Regions from separate parts of the Peribacillus sp. NPDC096448 genome, predicted to be linked through region 1. Evidence: riboswitches for the same ligand, from Rfam matches in the RefSeq annotation. Region 1 holds a riboswitch; the other holds the start of a gene.
What was found. A riboswitch is a leader RNA that binds a small molecule or an ion and turns the genes downstream of it on or off. The one in region 1 is predicted to bind lysine.

Region 1 (4,979 bases):
ATATGTTGCCTGTAAGTATTCGGGAATGAACACTTCCTCTGTCGGACCTATTTTCATCACCTTCTTATTCAATAACATCGTCCAGTCGAAATATTCCTTCACGGTGGATAGGTCATGGTGCACAACCAGAACGGTTTTGCCTTTTTCCTTCAATTCCATCAGCAATTGTATGATCGCTTTCTCTGTTGCGGCATCCACCCCTACGAACGGTTCATCCATAAAATAAATATCCGCTTCCTGTGCCAATGCACGGGCCAGGAATATCCGTTGCTGCTGTCCACCTGATAGCTGGCTGATCTGGCGGTTAGCGTATTCAGCCATCCCCACCTTTTCCAGGCACTCCATCCCCTTCTGCCTTTCGGACTTCCCTGGTCGCCTCAGCCATCCGAGATGACCATATCTGCCCATCATCACGACATCAAGTGCGTTGGTCGGAAAATCCCAATCCACCGACTCCCGCTGTGGGACATAGCCGATACTCTTCCTCATCGTTTTATAAGTAGAGCCCTTTATTGTGATTTGCCCCGATATTTTTGGGATCAATTCGAGTATTCCCTTTATCAAAGTGGACTTCCCTGCTCCATTTGGGCCTATGATACCGATTAAATTCCCTTCCGGCACCTCAAATGAGACATCTTCGACAACCGGTTTCTTATGATAAGCAATCGTTAAATTCTCGACCTTCAAAGCTGCTTGATTCATAGTTTCCCCCCCTTATTTCAAAGCATGGACGATGGTGTCGGTATTATGACGGACCATTCCGATATATGTTCCTTCTTCCGTCCCTCTTTCACCCATGGCATCCGAGAACAATTCACCGCCGATTTCCACTTTGTGGCCCTGCTTACCTGCTCCTTGGATGACAGCCTCGATAGCCTTCCTCGGTACACTTGACTCAATGAAAATCGCTTTTATTTTGTTCTCCACAAGATAATTCCGCATATCCGTCACATCTTTTGATCCATATTCCGATAATGTATTGATCCCTTGGAGCCCTCTTACGTCCAGGCCATATGACTGCCCGTAGTATCCAAAAGCATCATGTGCTGTAACGAGCACCCGCTGGTCTTCTGGCACTTTATTAATTTCCTCCTGGACATATTTATCAAGTTCCTCCAATTGCAGAACATACTCCTCATAATTTTCACGATACTCTGCTTCATTGTCCGGGTCCTTGGCAATCAATTCTTTCTTAACTGCCTCCGCCGCAACGATCCAAAGCTTTACATCAAACCATACGTGGGGATCATGCTCCGTTGCACTCACTTTTCTAAGTTGGTTCTCCTTAAAGTCTTCCGTTACGGCAATCGTCGGTTTATCCTTGCTCATCATTTCAAATATATCCGCCATTTTCCCTTCAAGATGCAATCCGTTATAAAAAATCATATCAGCCGAATCCAGTGTCTTCACATCACCCTGCGTCGCTTTATATAGATGGGGGTCGACTCCCGGTCCCATTAAACTTGTGACCTCGACATTTTTACCGCCGATATTCTCAACCAAATCCCCAATCATTCCCGTTGTTGTAACGACATTCAGCTTGCCATTATCCCTTTCGGCCGTATCATTGCCGCACCCCGTTAAAATCAGCAATGCAGCAAGCACGCCTCCAATAGATTTTAGAAAACCCATCCATATTCCCTCCCTTTTTCATCTTTCTAAAATAGTTTGCCATGCGCAAAACTAAGTGTAAATTTTTTTACATTGTCGTAAATGCTAAAAAGTTTCCTCTACACAACTTATTTTATACTATACACAAATATACAAAAAAAGTGCAACTATTTTTAAACATTTCAAAAAGGCGGATGACTAATACACACAGCAAAAACTGTCAGGAAGCTCCACTAGGGAGCTCCCTGACAGTCAATCATTCCGAATGATGAAGTTATATTTATATTGTGGAGTTTTTATGGTGAATATAAACCTAGGGGAGCTATTTAGGGACGACGTGAAATTCACGAGTAAACGCGGTTTCCACGCATAATGCCGCGGAATTCGGGCTTTGACACTTATTTTTCCTGTTTCAAGGAAATTGCCAAGTACGCAAATCCCAATTCGATTCCGCAAAGCACAAACAGGGTGATTAAAGTTTGGAACATCATGATTTCCTCCTCCTCTAAGACTTAAACAAATCTTAAAGGATGAAACCAATACCAGAACAAGACCTTATTTGAAGAAATCTTCAGCAGCCCCACACTGTTCCCTTGCCCTGAAATGGGTTTCATACTGTACAATATAAAAAAAGAAAAAACGGTGATACCATGACAAATATTAAAGAAATAGCTCAATGTGCTGGTGTATCTGTCTCAACAGTGTCTCGTGTATTGAATGATCATCCATATGTAAGCCCCGATAAAAGAAAGAGCGTCTTAGAAGCGATCGATCGTTTGAATTATACGAGAAACATCAACGCCATTCATCTTTCAAAAGGCAAAACCAATCTTATCGGCATTATCATCCCCTTCAACAATCACCCATATTACGGGGCAATCGTTAACGGAATCACTAAACAGGCAAATGCAATTGGCTGTCATATCGTCATCTTTCAAACAAATTATGATAGAGAGAAAGAGATCCAGGCTTTTAATATGCTGCAAATGAAGCAGCTCGATGGCATTATCGTTTGTTCAAGGATTTCGGAAATGAAAATCCTCTTGGATTATCAAAAATACGGACCGATTATTTTATGTGAAGATACAGCCCAAGCTGAATTCTCATCCATCAGCATTGATCATTATGCCGCTTTTTCCTGTGCCCTTGAGTACGTGATTGCTAAAGGATATAAGAAAATCGGATACAGCCTCGGCCGTAAAAAGAGCAGAAATAGTTCCCATCGTACAAAGGCCTTTAACGATATCATGAGTAAACATCAACTGATAAACAATAAAGAATGGCTATTTGAAGGCAGTTATCATATCAAAGACGGTGAACAATTGTTTCAGGAATGGAATTCGATGATGGATAAACCTGATGCCATCATCATCACGAATGATGACACGGCGGCGGGCTTCATTCTTACCGCTAAGAAATCGGGTATAAGGGTACCGGAAGATGTGGCCATTCTCGGCTTCAATAATGATAGCCTTGGCGAAATACTCGACATCACGACCATCTCCTTACCGCTGGAATGGATTGGGAAAATGGCAGTGGACCTATTTGAGAATCCTGAAGAGGTCAAACATGTAAAACTGGACTACGCACTAATAAAAAGGAAAACCGTTTAGTCAAGAGGATGCTTTATTTTAGTACTTGAATTCTTCCTTACTGCCATCACTCATAACTAGGAAAAAATAACCACGTAAAATAATCATTGCGATATCCCAGAAGTTATTTTATAATTTTGATATAGTAAAGTTTACTCAATTACTAGCAATCTATTAGCGATTGCATGAATTTCATGAGTATAATCGTCCGACGTCACCCACAAGCTGACGCCAACGATTTTAGAAAATTGAATACTTCCTCATTTACCGATGAGTTAGAGGCTGCAGCTTATAAAAGTAAAACGGACGAGATTCTGGAAAATTAAAGACTCCGTTTGAAAGGATAAGTTGCCGAAGTTAGGGTATATTCCATGTATATTCTTGCTGGCGGTGTAACCGAATAGGAACACCACTGTCACGTTTTTTCACAAAGCGTGGGGAGCTATCTTCGGAAGGATAAACGGGTTTATTATAAACAGCCGTCGATCTTTTTCGACTGCTGTTTTTTATTTTTCGTTCCCTTCCAATAAAAAGGAGTGTAACATCAATTGTCAAATTCACAATCAGCATCAAGCCCTACTGAACTGAAAAGGAGCCTGAAAGCGCGTCATTTAATGATGATTTCATTAGGTGGAACGATTGGAACAGGTTTATTTTTAGCAAGTGGCGGTGCCATTCATTCAGCCGGTCCCGGCGGTGCCTTGGTGGCATACGCGATCATCGGCATCATGGTTTATTACTTAATGACAAGTCTTGCAGAAATGGCAGCGTTCATGCCAGTGGCCGGTTCGTTCCGTGTCTATGCATCCAAATTCGTCGATCCGTCTTTCGGTTTTGCGATTGGTTGGAACTACTGGTATAACTGGGCAATCACCATTGCCGCTGAATTGGCAGCCGTTGTCTTAATTATGAAGTTCTGGTTCCCTGATAGCCCTTCAATTATCTGGAGTGCCATTGCGTTAATCACTATGTTTCTTATCAATTACATGTCAGTTAAAGGTTTCGGGGAAACAGAATTCTGGTTTGCCATGATCAAGGTCGTGACAGTCGTCATTTTCTTGATCACGGGTGTTCTGATCATTCTCGGAATCATGGGTGGGAAAGACCCAATTGGTTTTTCCAATTTCACAATGGGCGAAGGTCCCTTTAACGGAGGGTTCTTCACGATTCTAGGTGTATTCATGGCTGCCGGCTTTTCATTCCAAGGTACGGAATTGCTTGGAGTGACCGCTGGTGAAAGTGAGGATCCAGAAAAAAATATCCCAAAAGCGATCAGATCCGTTTTCTGGCGTATCATCTTATTCTATATCTTAGCCATTTTTGTAATTGGCATGATCATTCCGTTTACCGATTCACGTTTATTGAGTGAAGATGTTGCCGTAAGTCCATTCACGCTTGTATTTGAACGGGCCGGCCTTGCATTTGCCGCATCCATCATGAACGCGATCATTTTATCATCCGTACTCTCTGCCGGTAACTCTGGCATGTACGCTTCAACCCGTATGCTATGGGACTTGGCACGTGATGGGAAAGCACCGAAGTTCTTAGGTAAGTTAGATAAAAGAGGAGTACCCGTGAATGCACTTATCGTGACTTCTTTAGTTGGCTGCGTTGCATTCTTAGCTTCGTTTTTCGGTGATGGCGTCGTTTATATCTGGTTATTGAACGCTTCAGGCATGGCAGGATTCGTCACCTGGGTAGGGATTGCAATTGCCCATTATCGGTTCCGCAAAGCTTACGCTGCTCAAGGCCTTGATATGAATGCTTTACCATTCC
Region 2 (4,979 bases), on a different contig from region 1:
AGCTGCTTGAATTCTAGTTGCCCATATATGCCAAACAAGGAAAATCAATGTTATGATTCCAGTTAAGCGTTGCAGCATGAACATCCAGTTACGGAAGAAACTAAATCTGCCTAAATTGTTTTTTGCTGTAAAGGCAATATAAATTCCGTACACAGCATGGAAAATGAGCGGTAGATAGATGACGACCCATTCCACCAAAATCTTCACGGGTGTAAACTCAATTAAATGAACTGCCCCATTAAATGTTTCTTCTCCTTTTGTTGCCATAAAGTTTACCGATAAATGAAAAATTAGGAATAGACCAATTGGAATTACTCCTAGAAGTGAATGAAGCCTGCGATTCCCAAACTCACGATTCTTTGCCACTAAGTGCCCCCCCTTAATTTGTGAAAAATCATGCAAAGATAATCTGGTGGCTACCTTTTATCTCCGCGTGAAAATACAGTATAGAGTCAAAAAAAAATCCTCAATACTTCCTTTACAATTATGTGACATGTCCATTTTACTCCTGACTTCTATGTGCGTCAAGAAAACGGATACAAGAAATCTCTTTTTCAGAATAGATTTTTTTGGATTAAATTGGCTATTTTTTGTTTGTCAAGGTGATATTTTGAATAAATTTCTAATTTACCTATTAATATCTCGGTATAATTTCTCATTTTTTTCCAATTGTTATTTAAATAAATAAAAAACAGTATAATTTGCAAAAGAAATACGTTTATAATAGATTTACAGAAAGAGGCGATAAATTATGAAAAAAAATATTGCTGCTGCGATAGAAGAAGAGATTCAAACTGAAGAAATTCAAACTGAAGAATTCCTGGTTCCAGCTTTCGGATACGAATTAATCAGAGAAGTTCTATTGAACGATATTCTCGGAAAAGACTCTAATCAAATCCTCTATTGGGCAGGTAAACAATTAGCAAGAAAATTCCCATTGAATGGCGATCAGGAAGTGATTGAATTTTTCCAAAGCGCTGGGTGGGGCAATCTGGAAATCTTGAAGTATACGAAACACGAAATGGAATTATCCCTGACGGGTGAAATAATCAGCCGCCGCCTGGATTTACACCCTGATTGTCACTTCCAGCTTGAAGCCGGTTTCCTTGCCGAGCAGTTTACACTGCAAAAGAAATTCCTCAGCGAATCAACGGAAGAAATCAAACGCCGCGCAAAAAAAGTGATATTCACCATCCAATGGGATCCCAGAGATCCAATCTAATGAGCCCTTAAAACAGACTTACCCTTTTTACCGGAAGTCTGTTTTTTATTGGACTCATGACACTTAAGCTAGCACATTTGCATGCTGACCAAGTTTAAATGCTTCATGAAGGGATTCAACCGCCTTCACCATTTCCTTTTCATTGATGACAGTCGAAACTTTAATTTCCGATGTGCTGACCATTTTCACTTGGATGCCTGTATTGGCCATCACTTCAAACATCTCGGCAGCCACTCCCGGATTGGATACCATACCAGAACCGACGATGGACACTTTGGCCAACCCGCTCTCCGTTTCGACCCGGTCGAATCCCAAGTGTTCTTTATTATTTTCCAGCACAATCAAGGCCGCTTCCGTATCTTCACTTTTTGTGGAAAAAGATAGATTGGTCGTATCCTCGGCAGTCATGCTTTGAATGATGATGTCCACATTGATCCGGTTTTTCGCAAGTGTCGTGAAGATAGTGGATAATGCACCAAGTGATTGGGGCAAACCATATATTGTGACCCTCGTAATGCTGTCTTCAAAAGCAATGCCGCGTACAATTAAGTTTTCTTCCATAGTTGCTTCCTCCTCTATGATCGTTCCTGATTCTCTCTCCATGCTTGAACGGACTTCAAGCGGAATTTGATAATTTTTTGCATATTCGACAGCCCTTGGATGAAGGACGCCCGCCCCGAGGTTGGCAAGTTCCAGCATTTCATCGTAAGAAATGGATTGGAGTTTTCGCGCGCCTTTTATGTAGCGTGGGTCCGTTGTGAAAACACCCGTTACATCCGTATAAATATCGCATCTATCCGCATTCAGCGCTGCAGCGATGGCAACCGCCGTCGTATCGGAACCGCCTCGCCCTAAGGTAGTGATTTCCCCATTTGCATCGTTACCCTGGAAACCGGCTACGACCACTATTTTCTTCTCCTGAAGCTGAGCTTGGATCCTCGTGGCATCGATGTTTAAAATCCGGGCATTCCCATGAACGGATTCCGTTTCCATGCCAGCCTGCCAGCCAGTATACGAAATGGCTTCATGTCCTTCTTCAATCAATGCCATCGTTAACAGGGAAATCGTTACCTGTTCCCCAGTGGTCAATAGCATATCCATTTCCCTCTTGCTAGGGGATCCGGAAATATCACGGGCCATGGAAACCAATTGGTCCGTTGTTTTCCCCATAGCTGAAACAACGACGACAACCTCATTTCCATTCTCCGCTTCCTCGATTACCCGATTGGCAACATTTTTGATTTTTTCTACGCTACCGACGGATGTTCCGCCGAATTTTTGAACGATTAATGCCATCCTCATGCACCCTCTCTACTTTTTAGGCAATAAAAAAAGCAATGAGAAATATCTCATTGCTGTGGTCACATACCCTAATACTGTAAACACAGTGAGATAGCTCTCCAGGGTATAAACCCTGACAATCCGCCATTTATTAAATGTCGGACCAGGAGAACAAGGTATGAGTCTTGTCTTCCTTCGGCGTCGTCCCCTTTCAAAACCTTTCATGGAAGCTCATACTTCTCCAGGTTTTTACTCTTGAATTCCGCACCTCTATCAGCACTTTTAAGTTGTCTAGTTAAAAATTCCTTTTAATCATAGCATAGAGATTCATCGGTAGCAAGATTATTCTTGTAGTTTTCTAACGATTCCCTCGGCTACCCCTTTTGGCATGCCAGCTTCCATGATTTCCTCGGCCGTTGCCTCTTTGATTTTCTTCAATGATCCAAAATGCCTTAATAATTGCTTCCTTCGCTTTTCCCCGACTCCTGGAATATCATCAAGCTGGGAGTGAACCGCATTTTTCCCGCGAAGCTGACGATGAAACGTAATCGCGAACCGGTGCACTTCATCCTGAATTCTTTGCAATAGGTAAAATTCCTGGCTCCGTGAATCAAGAGGTACGAGTTCAAGCGGATTTCCGATCATCAATTGCGAGGTCCTATGCTTTTCATCCTTAATGAGGCCTGAAAGTGGAATATCAAGGCCCAATTCATTTTCGAGAATATCCCGCACTGCTTCGACATGTCCCTTTCCGCCATCAATGATGATCAAATCCGGAAGCGGCAGCCCTTCTTTCAATACTCGTGAATATCTTCTTCTGACCACTTCACGCATCGATTCATAATCATCAGGTCCCTGGACCGTCTTGATTTTATATTTTCGGTACTCTCTTTTTTCCGGCTTCCCATCAATGAACACGACTAAAGCGGAAACGGGGTCACTTCCCTGGATATTGGAGTTATCGAAAGCTTCAATTCGATGCGGGGTGTAGATACCCAGTTGTTTCCCGAGGTTTTCCACCGCATTGATCGTTCTTTCTTCATCTCTTTCAATCAAAGAGAATTTTTCCTGAAGGGCGATGGAGGCATTTTTATTCGCCAATTTAAGCATGTCTTTTTTCGCTCCCCGTTTCGGGTGAATCGTTTTGACACCAAGCAGCCCTTCGGCCATTTCGGCATCCACTGATTCAGGCAGCAAGATTTCCTTTGGTTTAAAGTGGTTCGTAATCTCGTAAAACTGACCGAGGAATGTAAGAAGTTCCTGTTCGGGTTCATCGTAGACCGGAAAAAGTGAAACATCCCTTTCTATCAATTTACCCTGACGGACAAAAAATACCTGAACGCACATCCAGCCTTTATCATAGGCAAAGCCAAATACATCCCTGTCGATGAAATCGGTCGTCATCATTTTCTGCTTCTCCATCGTAATATCGATGTGGGCAATCTTGTCACGGAACTCCTTGGCCCTCTCGAAATCGAGCTCTTCCGATGCCTCTAGCATTTTTTCAGTCAGTTCTTTTTTTATTTCAGTATGCCCGCCGTTCAAGAACCGGTTGATATCATCGACCATTTTTTTATATTCCTGTTCCTCTACATCATATACACATGGGGCCAGGCACTGGCCTAGGTGATAGTAGAGACAAACGCGATCAGGTAAAGTATTGCATTTCCTTAAGGGATAGATGCGGTCGAGCAATTTTTTCGTTTCGTTGGCTGCAAATGCATTCGGATAAGGACCGAAATATTTCCCTTTGTCTTTTTTGACTTTTCGCGTAATGATGAGACGCGGGTGGCGTTCCGCAGTCAGCTTGATGAAAGGATACGTCTTATCATCCTTTAGCATGACATTATATTTTGGGTCATGTTTTTTGATTAAGTTCAACTCTAAAATAAGAGCTTCGATATTGGAAGAGGTGACGATGTATTCGAAATCCTCAATCTCATTCACGAGCCGAAATGTTTTCCCATCATGAGATCCCGTAAAATAAGAACGGACACGATTTTTCAACACCTTCGCTTTGCCTACATATATGATCGTTCCCTGACGATCTTTCATTAAATAACAACCAGGTTGATCGGGAAGAAGGGCAAGTTTATTCTTTATTTGTTGATTCATGCATTCAGCCTCCTGTTCTCCCATTTTTACAATCATTATATATCAAGATAGCGAAAAAAGCTTCAAGTCCGCAGACTTGAAGCTTTTTTTAGCTAACTTACTATTACGCGTGTTTTGCAATAAGTTCAGCAAGTGCTTCTTTAGGTTGGAAACCAACAACCTTATCAACCACTTCACCGTCTTTAAGGACGATTAATGTCGGGATGCTCATCACACCGAATTTTCCAGCTGTTTCTTGGTTTTCATCTACATCCACTTTTACGATTTTTGCTGTATCGCCAATTTCAGTATCAAGCTCTTGAAGAACAGGAGCGATCATTTTACAAGGTCCACACCATGGAGCCCAAAAATCTACAAGAAC

Region 2: linked by a shared signal. The riboswitch ahead of ACIQ0C_RS00625 (aspartate kinase) and the one ahead of ACIQ0C_RS12305 (amino acid permease) in region 1 are both predicted to bind lysine.

The regions. Positions count from the first base shown of each region.
Region 1 covers NZ_JBIWEU010000006.1:115,234-120,212, reverse strand. Annotated here, with positions in the region: gene ACIQ0C_RS12320 (metal ABC transporter ATP-binding protein) at 1-702, opposite strand, end outside; gene ACIQ0C_RS12315 (metal ABC transporter solute-binding protein, Zn/Mn family) at 715-1,632, opposite strand; gene ACIQ0C_RS12310 (LacI family DNA-binding transcriptional regulator) at 2,262-3,224, shown strand; lysine riboswitch at 3,472-3,656, shown strand; gene ACIQ0C_RS12305 (amino acid permease) at 3,752-4,979, shown strand, end outside.
Region 2 covers NZ_JBIWEU010000001.1:130,495-135,473, reverse strand. Annotated here, with positions in the region: gene ACIQ0C_RS00635 (succinate dehydrogenase cytochrome b558 subunit) at 1-366, opposite strand, end outside; gene ACIQ0C_RS00630 (YslB family protein) at 752-1,222, shown strand; gene ACIQ0C_RS00625 (aspartate kinase) at 1,286-2,518, opposite strand; lysine riboswitch at 2,608-2,784, opposite strand; gene uvrC (excinuclease ABC subunit UvrC) at 2,846-4,618, opposite strand; gene trxA (thioredoxin) at 4,722-4,979, opposite strand, start outside.